4 regions of the Bradyrhizobium sp. DOA1 genome follow, and region 1 is predicted to be linked to each of the others. Evidence: predicted binding sites of a transcription regulator. Region 1 holds the regulator's gene; each other region holds the start of a gene.
The links. Region 1 encodes HrcA, which represses chaperone genes, less so after heat shock. Its sites were predicted from a motif close to GTTAGCACTCNCNNNNNGNGAGTGCTAAC; they were not measured.

Region 1 (4,683 bases):
TTCGCGCCGCCCTTGGCGACGCCGACCAGCGCAGGACGCAGCACGCGCTCGCCGATGGTGTAGCCGGCCTGCACGACCTGGACCACGGTGCCCGACGGCACCGACGCATCAGGCACCTCGAACATCGCCTGCTGGAAGTTCGGGTCGAACTTCTGGCCCTGCGGATCGAACTTCTTCACGCCGTGCTTTTCCAGCGCGTTGAGCAGCGAACGCTCGGTGAGCTCGACGCCTTCGATCAGCGAGATGAGGCCGGGATCGGCCGCAGCACGCGTCTCGGCCGGTACGGCATCGAGCGCCCGCTGGAGATTATCGGCGATGTCGAGCACGTCACGGGCAAAGCCGGTGATGCCGTAGAGGCGGGCGTCGGCGACTTCCTTGGTGGTGCGCTTGCGCAGATTCTCCATCTCGGCCAGCGTCCGCAGCATGCGGTCACGCGCTTCGGCGGCTTCCTTCTGCAACGTTTCGACCGAACCCGGCTCCGGATCATCGGGCATGATGTAGGGTTTCGACACCACGGGCTCGCCGGTCGCTGCAGTCGTGTCTTGAGGTTGCCGGTCTTGCTCGGTCATCGGCTCTAATCTCGAACTCGTTTCAGGGATGTTGGCCCGGATATCGTGCCTTAGCTTACGAAAATCAAGCGCCCGTGATCGGCGGAAACGCCGGTCAGCCCCCCAGAAGGCGGCTGACGATGCGGGCGGCGTAGTCCACGGTCGGGATCACACGGGCATAATTCAGCCGCGTCGGACCGATCACGCCGAGGACGCCGACGATGTGGCCGGCGGCATCCCGGTAGGGCGAGATAATCGTCGAGGAGCCCGACAGGGAGAACAGCTTGTTCTCCGAGCCGATGAAGATGCGCACGCCCTCGGCGGTCTCGGCCCGGCCAAGCAGGTCGATGACACCGCGCTTGGTCTCGAGATCGTCGAACAACAGGCGAACGCGCTCCAGATCCTCCAGCGCGTGCAGATCTTCCAGCAGATTGGCGTGGCCGCGCACGATGAGCTGGCGGTCCTCGTTCTCGCCGCCGGACCAGCTCGCGATACCGGCCGAGATCACCTTCTGCGTCAGCTGATCGAGCTCGGCACGGGCTTCGGCGAGCGCGGTCTCGAGCTCGAGCCGCGCCTCGGCCAGCGTGCGGCCACGGATGCGCGCATTGAGGAAATTGCCGGCCTCGGTGATCGCCGAGGAGGGAACTCCGGGCGGCAGCGTCAACACGCGGTTTTCCACCTGGCCGTCCTCGCCGACCAGGATCACCAGCGCCTTCTCCGGTTCCAGGCGGACGAACTCGATGTGCTTCAATCGCGCATTGGATTTCGGCGTCAGCACGACGGCGGCGGCGCGGGTCAGGCCCGACAGCCGCATCAGCGCCTGGTCCAGCGCCGCCTCGACCGACTGCGCCTCGCCGACGGAGGACAGCTGGCTCTGGATCGCGGCGCGTTCGGCTTCGTTGAGGTCGCCGACCTGCATCAAGGCGTCGACGAAGAAGCGTAAGCCGAGTTCCGTCGGCAGCCGGCCGGCGGAGGTATGGGGCGCATAGATCAGGCCGAGCTGTTCCAGATCGGCCATGACGTTACGGACCGAGGCCGGCGACAGCGGCATGGCGATCAGGCGGGAAATGTTTCGCGAGCCGACCGGCTCACCGGTCGCGAGATAGCTTTCGACAATTTGACGAAAGATGTCGCGGGAACGCTCGTTGAGCTGGGCAAGGCCTGCGCGCGGCGCGATCAGATTGATCGGATCGTGATGGGCCACAGACGGTAACTCCTCTCAGATACTGATAATTTGTCCATCCCGGACGCATCTGACAAGCGTGGCGTTGGCGAGCTCCTTATCAGGGGGTGAAAAAACCTTGCCGCCCACCCTCACCCCCCCTACAAGCACCGCGAACAGCCCTACCCCCTGCGAGTTTTGGAGGATTTCCCATGCGGCCAAGCCGCCGTGCGCCCGACGAATTGCGCCCCGTGACGCTGGAGCGCGGCGTCGTCAAATATGCGGAAGGCTCCTGTCTCGTGAAATTCGGCGACACCCACGTGCTGGTCACCGCCACGCTGGAAGACCGCCTGCCGCCGTGGCTGAAGGGCCAGGGCCGCGGCTGGGTCACCGCCGAATACGGCATGCTGCCGCGCGCCACCTCCGAGCGGACCCGCCGTGAGGCCTCGGCGGGCAAGCAAAGCGGCCGCACCGTCGAGATTCAGCGTCTGATCGGCCGCTCGCTTCGCACCATCGTCGATCTCGAAGCGCTCGGCGAGCGCCAGATCACGGTCGATTGCGACGTCCTCCAGGCCGACGGCGGCACGCGCACGGCCTCGATCACCGGTGCCTGGGTTGCGCTTGCCGATTGCATCGGCTGGATGAAGGCGCGCAACATGGTCAAGGCCAACGTGATGCGCGACAACGTCGCCGCGATCTCCTGCGGCATCTATAACGGCACGCCCGTGCTCGACCTCGACTATGCCGAGGATTCGGAAGCCGAGACCGACGCCAATTTCGTCATGACCGGCGATGGCCGCATCATCGAGGTGCAGGGCACCGCGGAACGCGAGCCGTTCACGCAGGACGAGTTCCTGAAGCTGATCGCGCTGGCGCAGAAGGGCATCGCGCGTCTGGTGGACTTGCAGAAACTGGCTGTAGCGTAGTCAATAGGCCATGCATCGCCGAATCACCGGAAAGCTCGTCATCGCGACCCATAATCCCGGCAAGCTCGCCGAGATGAAGGAGCTGCTCGCGCCTTACGGCATCGAGGCGGTGTCGGCCGGTGAGCTCGGCCTGCCCGAACCCGAAGAGACCGGCAACGACTTCCGCAGCAATGCCGCGATCAAGGCGATCGCGGCAGCACGAGCGACGAAACTTCCCTCCTTCGCCGATGATTCCGGCATCGTGGTCGACGCGCTCGACGGCGCCCCCGGCATCTACAGCGCGCGCTGGGCCGGTCCGTCCAAGGACTTCAACGCGGCGATGGCGCAGATCGAGCGCCTGTTGCAGGAGCGCGGCGCCACGACGCCGGACCGCCGAAAAGCGCATTTCGTCTCCGCGCTCTGCGTTGCCTGGCCCGACGATCATCTCGAAGAGGTCGAGGCCCGCGTCGACGGCACGCTGGTCTGGCCCCCGCGCGGCACCGCCGGTTTCGGCTACGATCCGATGTTCCTGCCCGACGGCCACGACCGCACCTTCGGCGAGATGACCAGCATCGAGAAACACGGCCTGCCGCCGCACGGCCTCGGCCTGTCGCACCGCGCCCGCGCCTTCGTGAAACTGGCGGAGATCTGCCTTGAGCCGCGATAGAGCGTTTTCGAGCGAAGTGGATACCGGTTCGCGCCAGGAAAACGCGTCAAAACAAGAATGCCAAGCTTTTGGCGTCTACGTGCACTGGCCGTTCTGCCTGTCGAAGTGTCCCTATTGCGACTTCAACAGCCACGTCCGCCACGCCGCGATCGACGAGAGGCGCTTCGCTTCGGCCTTTGCGCGTGAAATCGCTTCGACCGCAGAGCGCGCGCCCGGGCGTGAGGTCACCTCGATCTTCCTCGGCGGCGGCACGCCGTCGCTGATGCAGCCCGCAACCGTCGGTGCCGTGCTCGACGCGATCGGCAAGCACTGGTCCGTCGCAGGTGATGTCGAGGTAACGCTGGAGGCCAACCCCACCAGCGTCGAGGCCACGCGCTTCGCCGGCTATCGCAGCGCCGGGGTCAACCGCGTCTCGCTCGGCGTGCAGGCGCTCGACGATGCCTCGCTGAAGGCGCTCGGCCGCATGCACAGCGCCCGCGAAGCGCTCGATGCCGTTGCCATCGCGCGCCGCTCGTTCGATCGTTACTCATTCGACCTGATCTATGCCCGTCCCGACCAGACGCCGGCGGTGTGGGCCGATGAGCTGCGTCTCGCGATCGAGGAAGCCGCCGAGCATCTGTCGCTCTATCAATTGACGATCGAGGAAGGCACGCCGTTCTTCGGCCTGCACCAGGCCGGCAAATTGAAGACACCGGACGAGGCGGTCGCGCGCGCGCTCTACGACGTCACGCAGGAGACCTGCGATAAGCTCGGCCTGCCCGCCTACGAAATCTCCAATCACGCGCGGCGCGGCGCCGAGTGCCGGCACAATCTGGTCTACTGGCGCGGCGAGGAATATGCCGGCATCGGCCCCGGCGCGCATGGCCGTCTCGACATCGACGGCGTGCGCCATGCCACCGCCACCGAAAAGCGCCCCGAAGCCTGGCTGATGCGGGTCGAGACCAATGGCCATGGCGTCGTCACCGACGAGCTCCTCAACAGCGAGGAACGCGCCGACGAATTTTTGCTGATGGGACTGCGTCTTGCCGAAGGCATCGACCCCGAGCGCTACAAGGCGCTCTCCGGCCGCCCGCTCGATCCCAAACGCATCGCGCTCTTGCGCGAGGAAGGCGCGATTACGGTCGATGCGACGGGACGCCTGCGCGTGACCAGCAGCGGATTCCCGGTGCTGGATGCGGTAGTCGCGGATTTGGCGGCATAGCGAGCTCTCGTAGGGTGGGTTAGCGGAAGGCGTAACCCACCATTCTTTCACGCTCGCGGAACGAAGTTGGTGGATTACGCCTTCGGCTAATCCTCCCTACGGCACCATCGTCCGACTACGCCCCAAAGCTCTTCGGTGAGCCCGCGACTGCAGCGCCGCCGCCTTGCGTCACCTTCATCACCGCGAGCCCACGCTCGTTC
Region 2 (4,683 bases), 4.7 Mb from region 1:
TCACGAGGAGGCGCTGCACAGCTACGACAAGGCGCTTGCGCTCAACCCGGATCTTGCCGAAGCCCATAACGGCCGGGGTTGGGCGCTCTGCCGTCGGCGCAACTATGACGAGGCCATCGCAAGCCTGAAACGCGCGCTGTCGATCAAGCCCGATTATGCGGCGGCGCTCGCAAACCGCGCCATCGCTTTGCGGGAACTTCAGCGATTTGACGAAGCCCTGGCAGACGGCAATCGGGCGATCGCGTTGGCCCCCGACGACGCGAATGGGTGGCTCGCGCGGGCCGGCGTGCTGCTCCAGATACAGCAAATTGCCCAGGCGTCGCGCGATTGCGAGCAGGCCCTCGCGATCGATCCAAATTCGATTCAAGCTCACATGATGCAGGGCCTTTGCCTCGCCGGACTTGGCTGGGTCGACGAGGCCCTCGCCAGTTTCGACAGGGCGCTCGACATCCAGCCTGACCTGCAGAGCGCGATTTCCAACAAGATATTCACGCTCGACTTTGCGGAGGACGCCACCGTCGAACGGCATCAGCAAGCGCGGCAGGTGTGGTGGGAGCGTGTCGGTGCGAAGATCGCATCAGAAGCGTCGGGACCGCATGACAACAGCCGCAATCCGGACCGCCGTCTGGTGCTTGGCTATGTCTCGTCGGATTTCAACGCGCATTCGGCCGCGTTCATCTTCAAGCCGGTGCTGCAGCACCATGACCGGGCGCAGTTCGAGATCGTGTGCTACGCCTGCTCGTCGAAAGTGGATGCGACGACCAGCGAGTTCAAGAAAATCGCCGATCGCTGGCGTGACGCTTCGCAATGGACCGACGATCGTCTCGCCGCCGAGATCCGCGCCGATGGCGTCGATATCCTGATCGATCTGTCCGGACACACCAGAGGAAACCGCCTCGGCGTGTTTGCGCGCAAGCCGGCGCCGATTCAGGTGCACGGCTGGGGCCATGGCACCGGCACCGGGCTGCCGACGATCGATTATCTGTTCTCGGATCCCGTCGCCATTCCGTCCGCGGTCCGGCATCTGTTTGCGGAGACCATCGTCGACCTGCCGTGCTTCGTGACGCTGGCGCCTCTGCCCGACGGGATTGCGCGGGCGCCAGCGCCGGCGATTTCGAACGGCTTCGTCACGTTCGGTGTCTTCAACCGCATCAGCAAGATCTCGGACGAGGCCGTGGTCGTCTGGTCCAGGATTCTCGAGCGGGTGCCGGGCTCTCGACTCCTGATCAAGGATGTTGCGCTGGACGATCAACTGGTCCGCGACAATCTGCTGGCGCGGTTTGCGGCTTGCCGATTGCCGGCCGAACGCGTCGATCTGCTCGGAGCCACGTTGCGAAGCGAGCATCTGGCATCGTTCAATCGCGTCGACATTGCGCTCGACCCGTTCCCGCAGAATGGCGGCGTCAGCACGTTGGAAGCCTTACAGATGGGCGTGCCCGTGGTGGCAAAGCTCGGAAACAGTCTGCCCAGCCGCGCCGCCGGCGCCATCCTCACCGCACTTGGCCTGCCGGACTGGGTCGCGGACAGCGAGGAGGCCTATGTCGAGATCGCGGTCAGCCGTGCAGCCGGGATCGGCGACCTCGACAAATTGCGCAGCGAACTGCCCGGACAGATCAACGCCTCGGCTGCCGGCAACCCCAGCTCATATGCGCGCGCGGCGGACGCCGCATACCGCGCGATGTGGCAGCGCTACTGCGACGGCGGGGCCTGATCGCGTGCTCAATGCAGCCTGAACACGCCGTCCACTGCGCGCAGCTCGGTCGGCTTGATCAGCTTGGAATGCGCCACAGTGACTGAATGGAGCGGACCGTCGAGCTTCTCCTGCCAGAACGCCAGAAAATCCTTCAGCGCCGGAAATTTCGGAAACATGTCGTAATTCTGCCAGACGTAGGTCTGGAGCAGCGAGGGATGATCCGGCATCCGGTAAAGGATTTGCGCCGTCGTCAGCCCGTAACCCAGCATCTGTTTCCGGAAGTCCTCGGAAACGCCCCCACTCCGCAGTCCCATGCCAACCTCCTTTGCAGGAGCGCATCGAGGGGTGGCCTGGTCGGTGTGCGCCTTACGAGCCACCCGGTCCTGATGCGCTCACATGAGAGAAATGTGACGCAAACTGACAACCCATCTCAAGCCCAAAAGTTTAACAAGCTGTTGAAATTCAATGCGTTAGCAGCAGATCGGGCGCCGTGCTAATACGGGCGCGGTCTCGGTTAACGCTAGGAAATAGATTCTGGCAGTCCGTGCTTCCGGGTGCTGATTTTTCTGCTAGAAGCCCTTGCCCCCGCAAAATTCCTGTCCTATTTCAGGCTCGCCCGTGCTAGCACTCACGGGCATCGATTGCTAACAATCTTGAAATCTCAACCCGAGCAAATGCTTAGGAGGACTGCATGAAATTCCGTCCGCTTCACGACCGCGTCGTGGTCAAGCGCATCGACGCAGAAGAGAAGACCGCTGGCGGCATCATCATTCCCGACACTGCCAAGGAAAAGCCCTCCCAGGGCGAAGTCGTCGCCGTCGGCCCGGGTGGCCGCGACGAAGCTGGCAAGCTGATCCCGATCGACCTGAAGGTCGGCGACCGCGTGCTGTTCGGCAAGTGGTCCGGCACCGAGGTCAAGATCGACGGCCAGGATCTGCTGATCATGAAGGAGAGCGACGTGATGGGCGTTCTCGAGGTCACCGAGTCCAAGAAGAAGGCGGCTTAAGAGCCCCTCTCCTCCCTCCAGTCAAACATCTCAAGGAAAATTCCAGATGGCAGCCAAAGAAGTCAAATTCTCGGTTGAAGCGCGCGACAAGATGCTCCGCGGCGTCGACGTCCTCGCCAACGCTGTGAAGGTTACGCTCGGTCCGAAGGGCCGCAACGTCGTGCTCGACAAGTCGTTCGGCGCTCCCCGCATCACCAAGGACGGCGTCACCGTCGCCAAGGAGATCGAGCTCGACGACAAGTTCGAGAACATGGGCGCCCAGATGGTGCGCGAAGTCGCCTCCAAGTCCGCTGACGCGGCCGGCGACGGCACCACCACCGCCACCGTGCTGGCGCAGGCGATCGTGAAGGAAGGCGCCAAGTCGGTCGCCGCCGGCATGAACCCGATGGACCTCAAGCGCGGTATCGACCTCGCGGTCGAGGCCGTCGTTGCGGACCTGCAGAAGAACTCCAAGAAGGTCACCTCGAACGACGAGATCGCCCAGGTCGGCACCATCTCGGCCAATGGCGACCAGGAGATCGGCAAGTTCCTCTCCGACGCCATGAAGAAGGTCGGCAACGAGGGTGTCATCACCGTCGAGGAAGCCAAGTCGCTCGAGACCGAGCTCGACGTGGTCGAGGGCATGCAGTTCGACCGCGGCTACATCTCGCCCTACTTCGTCACCAACGCCGACAAGATGCGCGTTGAGATGGACGACGCCTACATCCTCATCAACGAGAAGAAGCTCTCCTCGCTGAACGAGCTGCTGCCGCTGCTCGAGGCCGTGGTGCAGACCGGCAAGCCGCTGGTCATCGTCGCCGAGGACGTCGAAGGCGAAGCGCTCGCGACCCTGGTCGTGAACCGTCTGCGCGGCGGCCTGAAGGTCGCGGCCGTCAAGGCTCCGGGCTTCGGTGATCGCCGCAAGGCCATGCTGCAGGACATCGCGATCCTGACCGGCGGCCAGGCGATCTCGGAAGATCTCGGCATCAAGCTCGAGAACGTCACGCTCAACATGCTCGGTCGCGCCAAGAAGGTGATGATCGACAAGGAGAACACCACGATCGTCAACGGCGCCGGCAAGAAGGCCGATATCGAGGCGCGCGTGGCACAGATCAAGGCGCAGATCGAGGAGACCACCTCGGACTACGACCGTGAGAAGCTCCAGGAGCGTCTCGCCAAGCTCGCGGGCGGCGTCGCGGTGATCCGCGTCGGCGGCGCGACCGAGGTCGAGGTGAAAGAGCGCAAGGATCGCGTTGATGACGCGATGCATGCGACCCGCGCGGCTGTCGAGGAAGGCATCGTCCCGGGCGGCGGCGTCGCCCTGCTCCGTGCCTCCGAGCAGCTCAAGGGCCTGCGCACCAAGAACGACGACCAGAAGACCGGCGTCGAGATCGTGCGCAAGGCACTGTCGGCTCCCGCTCGCCAGATCGCGATCAACGCCGGTGAAGATGGCTCGGTGATCGTCGGCAAGATCCTGGAGAACAAGGCCTACAATTACGGCTTCGACTCCCAGACCGGCGAATATGCCGACCTCGTCAAGAAGGGCATCATCGACCCGACCAAGGTGGTCCGGACCGCGATCCAGAACGCAGCCTCGGTGGCCGCGCTCCTGATCACCACGGAAGCCATGGTCGCCGAGCTGCCCAAGAAGGGCGGCGCCGGCCCCGCGATGCCCCCCGGCGGCGGCATGGGTGGCATGGACTTCTAAGGTCCAGCCATCTCAAGGACTACGAAACCCCGGCAGCGATGCCGGGGTTTTTGTTTTGAGCACACTCTTTCCTGTCGTCATTCCGGGGCGCGCCCTCTTGGGCGCGAGCGCGCCTCACTCCACCTTCCCCAGCCGCTCGATGTTCGGCTCGCCGTCTTCGTCGAGCGACCAGAAGATCCGCGTCACCTTGCCGACGAGATTATCCATCGGGATGAAGCCGAACGACGACAGCCGGCTGTCGGTGGAATTGTCGCGGTTGTCGCCGAGCACGAAGAAGTGGCCCGGCGGCACCGTGAA
Region 3 (4,683 bases), 6.2 Mb from region 1:
GCGCGGCCATGGTTAATCGCTTCTTTGCGCAGTGTCGCGCGGCGCAAGCACAACAGTTCCGGCTGTGAACTTCGTGTTAAATCGCTTCTGCCTACAAAGACGCGTGAGTGAGGTGGGGGAGTGTCCTGATGGCTGTTCACCGCAAACGTTTTCGTGTCGAGGATATCGCTGGTGGCGAGATGCCCATTCTAGACGTAACTGAAGAGGCAGGGCCGATGCACAGCGAGATCATGGCCGAGCTGCGCGCGATCCGCGCCCAGATGGCGAAGGGCATCACGGCGGCCCCGCTGTCCGGCAGCGCAGCCATGGCGGCGATCGACGCCTCCACGGCACACGAGCTTGCCGAAGCCCGCACCATGCTCGAGACCTATCGTGCGCAGATCGAGCAGTGCGAAAAGTTGAAGGTCGAGCTCGACCTCATCCACGACGCCATCGATCGCACCAAGCGCGAGATCGCGACGCTGCACGGCAAGAGCTTCGACGGCGGCGAGATGGCCAAGGTCAATGGCGAGCTCGGCGCAGTCGTCGGCGGCACCGAGCAGGCGACCCAGCAGATTCTCGAAGCCGCCGAGTCGATCGACCAGGCGGCCAGCGCGATGTCCAAGGTGCAATCGGCCGATCAGCAGAAGCGACTCGCCGACGACATCCAGGAACGCGTCATCTCGATCTTCGAAGCCTGCAACTTCCAGGACCTGACCGGCCAGCGTATCAGCAAGGTCATGGGTACGATGAAATTCATCGAGCAGCACATCAATGCGATGATGGAGATCTGGGGCGGCGTCGACGCGATCAAGGCCCATGTGCCCGCACATGCGCATGTCGACAACCGCACCGAGGAAGAAAAGCTTCTCAACGGCCCGAAGCTTGCCGGCGATGTCGGCCATGCCTCGCAGGACGACATCGACGCGCTGTTCGACTGAGCGGACGCGAGATAGAGACGATGCAAAACGCCGGCCCGTGGGGCGCGTTTTTGTTGTCTTCGTCATTGCGAGGAGCGAAGCGACGAAGCAATCCAGTCTGCTTCCGAGGAGACAAGTCTGGATTGCTTCGCTGCGCTCGCAATGACGCGTGGTTAGGCCGGAACCCGATCACGCCCGCGGCGCGCAGCGGACGTAGACCATGTTGCCGTAGCGGACGGCAGCGTCCTTGTCGATGAAGCGGGTGATCAGCACGCGACCGTCGAAGGATACGATTTCGCGGTCCTGATCGCCGGGGGTGGGACCGGCGGGACCGATATAATTCTTGCCGCTGGGCGAGCCCTTCAGCCGCAGCTCCTGCGGGGTCGCCTGGTCGGCCAGATGCATGATGACGCCGCCGGAGGAACCAGCGGTGATCACGTAGGGATTCCTGCACTGGGCCCTGGCCGCGGCTTCGGTGCGGGCGCGATCGGCCGGATTTTGGAACGAGGCGAGACCCCAGCGGCCGACGATCTCGTCGGCGCGGATCGTTGCGGGCATTTCGGGAGCGACGCCCGGTTCGGCCGCGGGCGGCGGTGGGGAGGACGTCAAGGACGGCAGGCTGAAGCCGCCACCGCAGGCGCCCAGCAGCAGCGCCAGACAGGAGGCGGCGGCAAGATTGGCCACCGTGCGCGCGTGAGCTGAACTGATCATGGCATTCCCCCCAACAAGACCACGGCCGCACCCCTCCCGCAGCCAAGCGCAAAATCGCTGCCGGAGCAATGACGTCCTTTGATCCGCCGATGCCCCGAACGAGTTTCCAATGCCACCATCCTATATCCGCCTCAACAATCGCTTAACCACCTTTGCTTGACAGGATCGCGGCCAAGCCATATTTCCGGGCGCACTATTAGCACTCGGAAAGCCCGATTGCTAAGCGCGCCGTTCGGTCCTCGGGGAGAGGTTGGACGGAAGCGCCGCCCCATCCACTTCCACTACTTCCGAAGCGAGCCTCCAAAGGGAAACGTCATGGCTAAATCCAAATTTCGTCCGCTGCATGACCGTGTCGTGGTCAAACGTATCGACGCCGAGGAAAAGACCAAGGGCGGCATCATCATTCCCGACACCGCCAAGGAAAAGCCGTCCCAGGGCGAAATCGTCGCCGTCGGCCCCGGTGGCCGCGACGAGACCGGCAAGCTGATCCCGATCGACCTCAAGGTCGGCGACCGCGTGCTGTTCGGCAAGTGGTCGGGCACCGAGGTCAAGATCGACAATGAAGAGCTCCTGATCATGAAGGAGTCGGACATCATGGGCGTTCTGGCCTAAGGCCGTCCGCCTGAACAGCCGCTGAATGTCATGCCCGGATCGGACGATCCGGGCATCCATCGTTCCGAACCAGCGGCAAGACACATCACGAAACACGAGGGATTGCAGAAATGGCTGCCAAAGACGTCAAGTTTTCCGGAGACGCGCGCGATCGCATGCTGCGCGGCGTCGACATTCTCGCCAACGCCGTCAAGGTGACGCTCGGCCCCAAGGGCCGCAACGTCGTCATCGAGAAGAGCTTCGGCGCGCCCCGCATCACCAAGGACGGCGTCACCGTCGCCAAGGAGATCGAGCTCGAGGACAAGTTCGAGAACATGGGCGCCCAGATGGTGCGTGAGGTCGCCTCCAAGACCAACGACCTCGCCGGCGACGGCACCACCACCGCGACCGTGCTCGCCCAGGCCATCGTGCGCGAAGGCGCCAAGGCAGTTGCCGCCGGCATGAACCCGATGGATCTCAAGCGCGGCATCGACACCGCGGTTGCGGCCGTGATCAAGGACATCGAGAAGCGTGCCAAGCCGGTCGCGGCCTCCTCCGAGGTCGCCCAGGTCGGCACCATCTCGGCCAACGGCGATGCCGCCATCGGCAAGATGATCGCCCAGGCGATGCAGAAGGTCGGCAACGAGGGCGTCATTACCGTCGAGGAGAACAAGTCGCTCGACACCGAGGTCGACATCGTCGAGGGCATGAAGTTCGACCGCGGCTATCTGTCGCCCTACTTCGTCACCAATGCCGAGAAGATGACCGCCGAGCTCGAGGACGCCTACATCCTCCTGCACGAGAAGAAGCTCTCGGGCCTGCAGGCCATGCTGCCCGTGCTCGAAGCCGTGGTGCAGTCGGGCAAGCCGCTCGTCATCATCGCCGAGGACGTCGAGGGCGAGGCACTGGCCACGCTGGTCGTCAACCGCCTACGCGGCGGCCTCAAGGTCGCGGCCGTCAAGGCGCCGGGCTTCGGCGACCGCCGCAAGGCCATGCTCGAGGACATCGCGATCCTGACCGGCGGCCAGCTCATCTCCGAGGAGCTCGGCATCAAGCTCGAGAACGTCACGGTGAAGATGCTCGGCCGCGCCAAGAAGGTGGTGATCGACAAGGAGAACACCACGATCGTCAACGGCGCCGGCAAGAAGCCCGACATCGAAGCGCGCGTCGGCCAGATCAAGGCGCAGATCGAGGAGACCACCTCGGACTACGACCGCGAGAAGCTCCAGGAGCGCCTCGCCAAGCTCGCCGGCGGCGTCGCGGTGATCCGCGTCGGCGGTGCGACCGAGATCGAAGTCAAGGAGAAGAAGGACCGCGTCGAGGACGCGCTCAACGCCACCCGCGCAGCGGTGCAGGAAGGCATCGTTCCCGGCGGCGGCGTCGCGCTGCTGCGCGCCAAGAAGGCGGTCGGCCGCCTGTCCAACGACAATGCCGACGTCCAGGCCGGCATCAACATCGTGCTGAAGGCGCTGGAAGCTCCGGTCCGCCAGATCTCCGAAAACGCCGGCATCGAAGGCTCGATCGTCGTCGGCAAGATTCTGGAGAACAAGTCCGAGACCTTCGGCTTCGACGCCCAGAACGAGGACTATGTCGACATGGTCGAGAAGGGCATCATCGATCCCGCCAAGGTGGTGCGCACCGCGCTCCAGGACGCCTCCTCCGTGGCCGGCCTGCTGGTCACCACCGAGGCCATGGTCGCCGAGATGCCGAAGAAGGAAGCCCCGCCCGCCATGCCGGCCGGCGGCGGCATGGGCGGCTTCTAAGCCTCTTCTTCCATTGCAACGTTATGAAGGCCGCCTCCGGGCGGCCTTCTTTTTTGCCGACCCTGCCCTTCCGCTTTCCGATTCAACCGGCAGCCAAAACCCACTACGGTGGCGCGCCGATTCTATTGATCGAGGGTTTCGTCGATGCGCGCGCTTCTGGTTTGCCCGACAGTTGGCCTGGCAGTTCTCGTGGCGGCTCTGCTTGCCACCTCGCCACATCCCGCATCCGCCCAGATGAAGCTGTCGCCGAAGGCCACGGCGCCCGGCGGCACCGAAACGCGCTATTTCACCTCGATCGACGGGCTGATGGACGGCAATGCCGACGTGATCCTGAAGGAGACGCGCCAGGGCAAGACGCTCACGGCGGCCGTGCTCGACGTCTGTTATTCGGTCGCGAAGAATTCCGATCGCAAGGACCGCTTCGTCGTCAATCTGCAGGTCGCGGGCCAGAACCTGACCGGCACCACCCAGAGCATGAGCGAAAAGGCGCCCGTCAGCGTCAAGCTGCTGCGCAAGCAGAACGGCGACACGTTCGAGTTCCGCGGCCAGATCAGCATCGGCCAAATGGTGACCGAGGTCACCTCGCCCGACAATTCCGATCTCAGCGAGAGGGAGTTTCAGGACAACCAGACCTCCGACGACGGCATCACGGCGCAGCCGAAGGATTTCACCGACGTCTCGCCCGAAGCGATCGCAGTCAAGGTCAAGCTGGATGCGGC
Region 4 (4,683 bases), 1.1 Mb from region 1:
CGGTCCTACTAACGACGAAATTGAATTATTGTTTCTGATCGATGTTAGCCTTGCATCTTTCGCCTTGTCTGCAATTTTCTTTGTCCGTCGCTTGGGCTCGTCGTCAACAGTCAGGTTCTCTGCGCAAAGCCAGGACGGACACTCTAGGGCTCCGCAGCATACAACCTAACGCCGCGGCCGATTCAACCCGTATGCGTGCCATCCTGGTGTGAGATAGTTGCAGTAGCTGCATGATCGGATTGTTTGCTAACTTCAAAGTCGCGTCACCTCCGCTCCCAAGGGTGACGCGGGGGCGGACTCGGCGTATTTCCGATCCAGTCGTCGGTGCCGCCCCTCACGCCACTCTTCTCGCGACCGGTCTTAAGAAGGTACTGCGAAACTGGGGTAGCTTGCATCTCTTTGCCTCCCGGTGGCGGATCTAGTTGCAATCGTAGGACGCGAAACGTATGCGTATACGATCATCATCGCCCCGCAGAGTAGATAAAGCGCGATTGAGCTTTGCGAGAGTGTTGGCGTTGAATCAGTTCCCTCGCGCGGCCGCTCGGCCGAGGTACGAAGCTTGGGGACGTGCCGATCCGCTTTTGCCGGGATTTGCACCAGGCTTCCGCTCCGCAATAGCGCGGTTTGTCTCATGTCGGTGATGCCTATGTTCGAACCCGCGCATTTCGTTCAGCTCCGAAGAGGCTGCCGCCGGCGGCTCGCCGCTTTCATCCAGCTGTTGTCAACTGCCAAAGTTAGCGATTGAGCAAGATAAATATGGCGCTTATTTCCGAGATCAGAATGAGGGGCATCAGCGAACCTGTTCACGCTCTCTCGCTGTTGCGGACATGGCGGTAACTCGACGAGAATCCGGTCCACTGAAGCAAGCCACGGCGAACTCCTGTTGCCAGCGCGTTCATCAGCGCTAGCGTTCGCTTCAGTCGGAGCCGGTATCCCAGCAGTCAATCAGATGAATGGCATTAGCGATGACGAAGAATCTCGAGGCACTAATCTCCGGCAGATTCTTCCAGGCCTAGATCATCCGTCGCGACATCGTGCAGACCTCGGCCGAGCAGTCACACTGCGCTCATTGCGCGCGGGCCAGTTAGCAACGCTAATGATTCAGATAGACACGCTTATGAGAGCTGATTTTTTGCTGGCAGCCCTTGCTCCCAAAAGAACCCCATCCTATTTCAGCTGCGCCTGCGTTAGCACTCGCGGGCACAGACTGCTAACAACGTTGAAATCCTCAACTCCTGCAAATGTTTTAGGAGGACTGCATGCACTTTCGTCCGCTTCATGATCGCGTCGTAGTCAAGCGCATCGACGCAGAAGAGAAGACCGCTGGCGGCATCATCATTCCCGATACGGCCAAGGAAAAGCCCTCCCAGGGCGAAGTGATTGCCGTTGGCCCCGGTGGCCGCGACGAGAGCGGCAAACTGATCGCGATCGATCTGGGCGTCGGTGATCGTGTGCTGTTCGGCAAGTGGTCAGGCACTGAGGTTAAGATCGACGGCCAGGAGCTCTTGATCATGAAGGAAAGCGACATCATGGGCGTTCTCACCGACGTGTCGGCCAAGAAGAAGGTCGCTTAATTCAACCCGCTCGCATCGCTCACCTCTGAGGAATGCCTGCCGGGCGCCAAGGGTGAGATGGAACAACTCAGGGAAACTAATATGTCATCCAAAGAAGTGAAATTCGGCGTCGACGCCCGCGACCGCATGCTGCGCGGCGTCGACGTCCTCGCCAATGCCGTGAACGTCACGCTCGGCCCGAAGGGTCGTAACGTCGTGCTCGACAAGTCGTTCGGCGCCCCCCGCATCACCAAGGACGGCGTCACCGTCGCCAAGGAGATCGAGCTCGACGACAAGTTCGAGAATATGGGCGCCCAGATGGTGCGCGAAGTCGCCTCCAAATCCGCTGATGCGGCCGGCGACGGCACCACCACCGCCACCGTGCTCGCGGCTGCGATCGTCCGTGAAGGCGCCAAAGCGGTTGCCGCCGGCATGAACCCGATGGATCTCAAACGCGGTATCGACCTCGCCGTCGACGCCGTCGTCGCGGACCTCCAGAAGAACTCCAAGAAGGTCACCTCGAACGAAGAGATCGCCCAGGTCGCCACGATTTCCGCCAACGGCGACGCGGAGATCGGCGAATTCCTTGCCGACGCCATGAAGAAGGTCGGCAACGAGGGTGTCATCACCGTCGAGGAAGCCAAGTCGCTCGAGACCGAGCTCGACGTCGTCGAGGGCATGCAGTTCGACCGCGGCTACATCTCGCCCTACTTCGTCACCAACGCGGAGAAGATGCGCGTTGAGATGGACGACGCCTACATCCTCATCAACGAGAAGAAGCTCTCCTCGCTGAACGAGCTGCTGCCGCTGCTGGAGGCCGTGGTGCAGAGCGGCAAGCCCCTGGTCATCGTCGCCGAGGACGTCGAGGGCGAAGCGCTCGCGACCCTGGTCGTGAACCGTCTGCGCGGCGGCCTGAAGGTCGCGGCAGTCAAGGCTCCCGGCTTCGGCGATCGCCGCAAGGCCATGCTGCAGGACATCGCGGTCCTGACCGGCGGCCAGGCGATCTCGGAAGATCTCGGCATCAAGCTCGAGAACGTCACGCTCAACATGCTCGGCCGCGCCAAGAAGGTGATAATCGATAAGGAGAACACCACGATCGTCAACGGCGCCGGCAAGAAGGCCGACATCGAAGCGCGCGTGGCCCAGATCAAGGCGCAGATCGAGGAAACCACCTCGGACTACGACCGTGAGAAGCTCCAGGAGCGTCTTGCCAAGCTCGCTGGCGGCGTCGCGGTGATTCGCGTCGGCGGCGCGACCGAGGTCGAGGTGAAGGAGCGCAAGGATCGCGTTGATGACGCGATGCATGCGACCCGCGCGGCTGTCGAGGAAGGCATCCTGCCGGGCGGCGGCGTCGCCCTGCTCCGCGCGACCGAGCAGCTTAAGAACCTTCGCACCAAGAACGACGACCAGAAGACCGGCGTCGAGATCGTGCGCAAGGCGCTGTCCTGGCCGGCCCGCCAGATCGTGATCAACGCCGGTGAAGACGGCTCGGTGATCGTCGGTAAGATCCTGGAGAAGGATCAGTACGCCTATGGCTTCGACTCCCAGGCCAACGAGTACGGCAACTTGGTCTCGAAGGGCATCATCGACCCGACCAAGGTGGTCCGCACCGCGATCCAGAACGCCTCCTCCGTGGCGGCGCTGCTGATCACCACCGAGGCCATGGTCGCCGAGCTGCCGAAGAAGGCCGCTGCCGGCCCCGCCATGCCCCCGGGCGGCGGCATGGGCGGCATGGACTTCTAAGTCCTACGCTTTCAACAGAAATACGAAACCCCGGCAGCAATGCCGGGGTTTTTGTTTTCAGCTCGCTTTTCCACTCCTCTCCGGGCGCACGAAACGCGATCTTGGAATGCCCCCTTTCTAGAAGTCCCTCATCTTAGCTTCTGTCAAAAATCGTTCCGTGCACGAGTCGTCCTCGTGCCCCATTGACCAAAATATGCGGCTGATGCGCCCGACGAGATTGTCCATAGGCAGGTATCATGTGACTATCCCAGTTGTCTCCAGTCACGAAAGCCTGGCTGACAGCCCGTAATAGTCTCGATACACCCATAGGTCTCGCAGCTGAGGCAACGGCTGGCTTGATCGATGCCTAAAGCGTGATGAGATGAGGATGAATCGTCATCGCGCTTTAGGTTGTTGTCTGCGCATGATCTTTTCCGGAAAACCGCTTCACACTTTGCGCTAACGCGGGCCTTCAGGTCCGGATCATGATTTAGCTTTGAGCGCAATCAGGCCGGCTCGGTGTTGCGGGAACGATCGGACAGGGCGATGGAGAGGACGTTATCAAGGGTGCTCTGCTTGTCGCGACGACGTTGTACCGAAGAGGGAATGCGCATGGCTTCGCGGTACTTAGCAACCGTGCGCCGGGCGATTTCAATACCGGACGCACGCAACCGTTCGACGATCGTGTCGTCGGACAGGGTTGCGGAAGGCTCCTCCGTATCGATCAGCTGCTTGATGTGGTGGCGGACGGCTTCGGCGGAATGCGCCTCGCCCCCATCGGCCGATGCAATCGGTGCGCTGAAGAAATATTTCAGCTCGAACGTGCCGCGATTCGTCGCGATGTATTTGTTGGCGCTGACGCGCGAGACAGTCGATTCATGCATCTCGATAGCCTCGGCTACCGCTTTCAGGTTGAGCGGCCTCAAGTGCGCGACACCATGGGTGAAGAAGCCGTCCTGCTGGCGCACGATCTCGGTCGCGACCTTCAGGATGGTGCGGGCGCGCTGATCGAGTGCGCGCACCAGCCAGGTCGCGTTCTGCAAGGCATCGGCGAAATAGCATTTGTCGCCGTCCTTGCCGATCCTCTTTGACAGCTCGGTGTAATAGGTCTGGTTCACGAGCACGCGCGGCAAGGTGTCGCTGTTGAGCTCGACATGCCAGCCGCCGTCGGGACCCGAACGAACATAGACGTCCGCCACCATGGTCTGCAGGCGCGCGGAGCCGAACTTCATGCCGGGCTTCGGATTAAGGCGGCGGATCTCGCCGATCATGTCGGCGATATCCTCGTCGTCGACGCCGCAGAGTTCGCGCAAGCTCGCGATGTCGCGCTTGGCGAGGAGATCGAGATGCTCGACGAGCGCCTGCATCGCGGGATCGTAGCGGTCAAGCTCGCGAAGCTGGATCGCCA

Region 2: SE91_RS10180 (co-chaperone GroES) is a predicted target of HrcA. The motif match lies at 2,314-2,342, and genes of this name have one in related genera.
Region 3: SE91_RS03440 (co-chaperone GroES) is a predicted target of HrcA. The motif match lies at 1,806-1,834, and genes of this name have one in related genera.
Region 4: SE91_RS26765 (co-chaperone GroES) is a predicted target of HrcA. The motif match lies at 1,187-1,215, and genes of this name have one in related genera.

What each region holds. Positions count from the first base shown of each region.
Region 1 is NZ_JXJM01000001.1:6,905,961-6,910,643, reverse strand. Features, by position in the region: gene grpE (nucleotide exchange factor GrpE) at 1-569, opposite strand, end outside; gene hrcA (heat-inducible transcriptional repressor HrcA) at 664-1,752, opposite strand; gene rph (ribonuclease PH) at 1,923-2,636, shown strand; gene rdgB (RdgB/HAM1 family non-canonical purine NTP pyrophosphatase) at 2,647-3,282, shown strand; gene hemW (radical SAM family heme chaperone HemW) at 3,299-4,483, shown strand; gene SE91_RS31995 (penicillin-binding protein activator) at 4,599-4,683, opposite strand, start outside.
Region 2 is NZ_JXJM01000001.1:2,168,017-2,172,699, reverse strand. Features, by position in the region: gene SE91_RS10190 (O-linked N-acetylglucosamine transferase, SPINDLY family protein) at 1-1,711, shown strand, start outside; gene SE91_RS10185 (usg protein) at 1,720-2,007, opposite strand; gene SE91_RS10180 (co-chaperone GroES) at 2,385-2,699, shown strand; gene groL (chaperonin GroEL) at 2,746-4,386, shown strand; gene lepB (signal peptidase I) at 4,501-4,683, opposite strand, start outside.
Region 3 is NZ_JXJM01000001.1:741,154-745,836, reverse strand. Features, by position in the region: gene SE91_RS03450 (protein phosphatase CheZ) at 129-920, shown strand; gene SE91_RS03445 (hypothetical protein) at 1,089-1,610, opposite strand; gene SE91_RS03440 (co-chaperone GroES) at 1,926-2,222, shown strand; gene groL (chaperonin GroEL) at 2,333-3,964, shown strand; gene SE91_RS03430 (hypothetical protein) at 4,109-4,683, shown strand, end outside.
Region 4 is NZ_JXJM01000001.1:5,810,110-5,814,792, forward strand. Features, by position in the region: gene SE91_RS26765 (co-chaperone GroES) at 1,260-1,574, shown strand; gene groL (chaperonin GroEL) at 1,656-3,296, shown strand; gene rpoN (RNA polymerase factor sigma-54) at 3,782-4,683, opposite strand, start outside.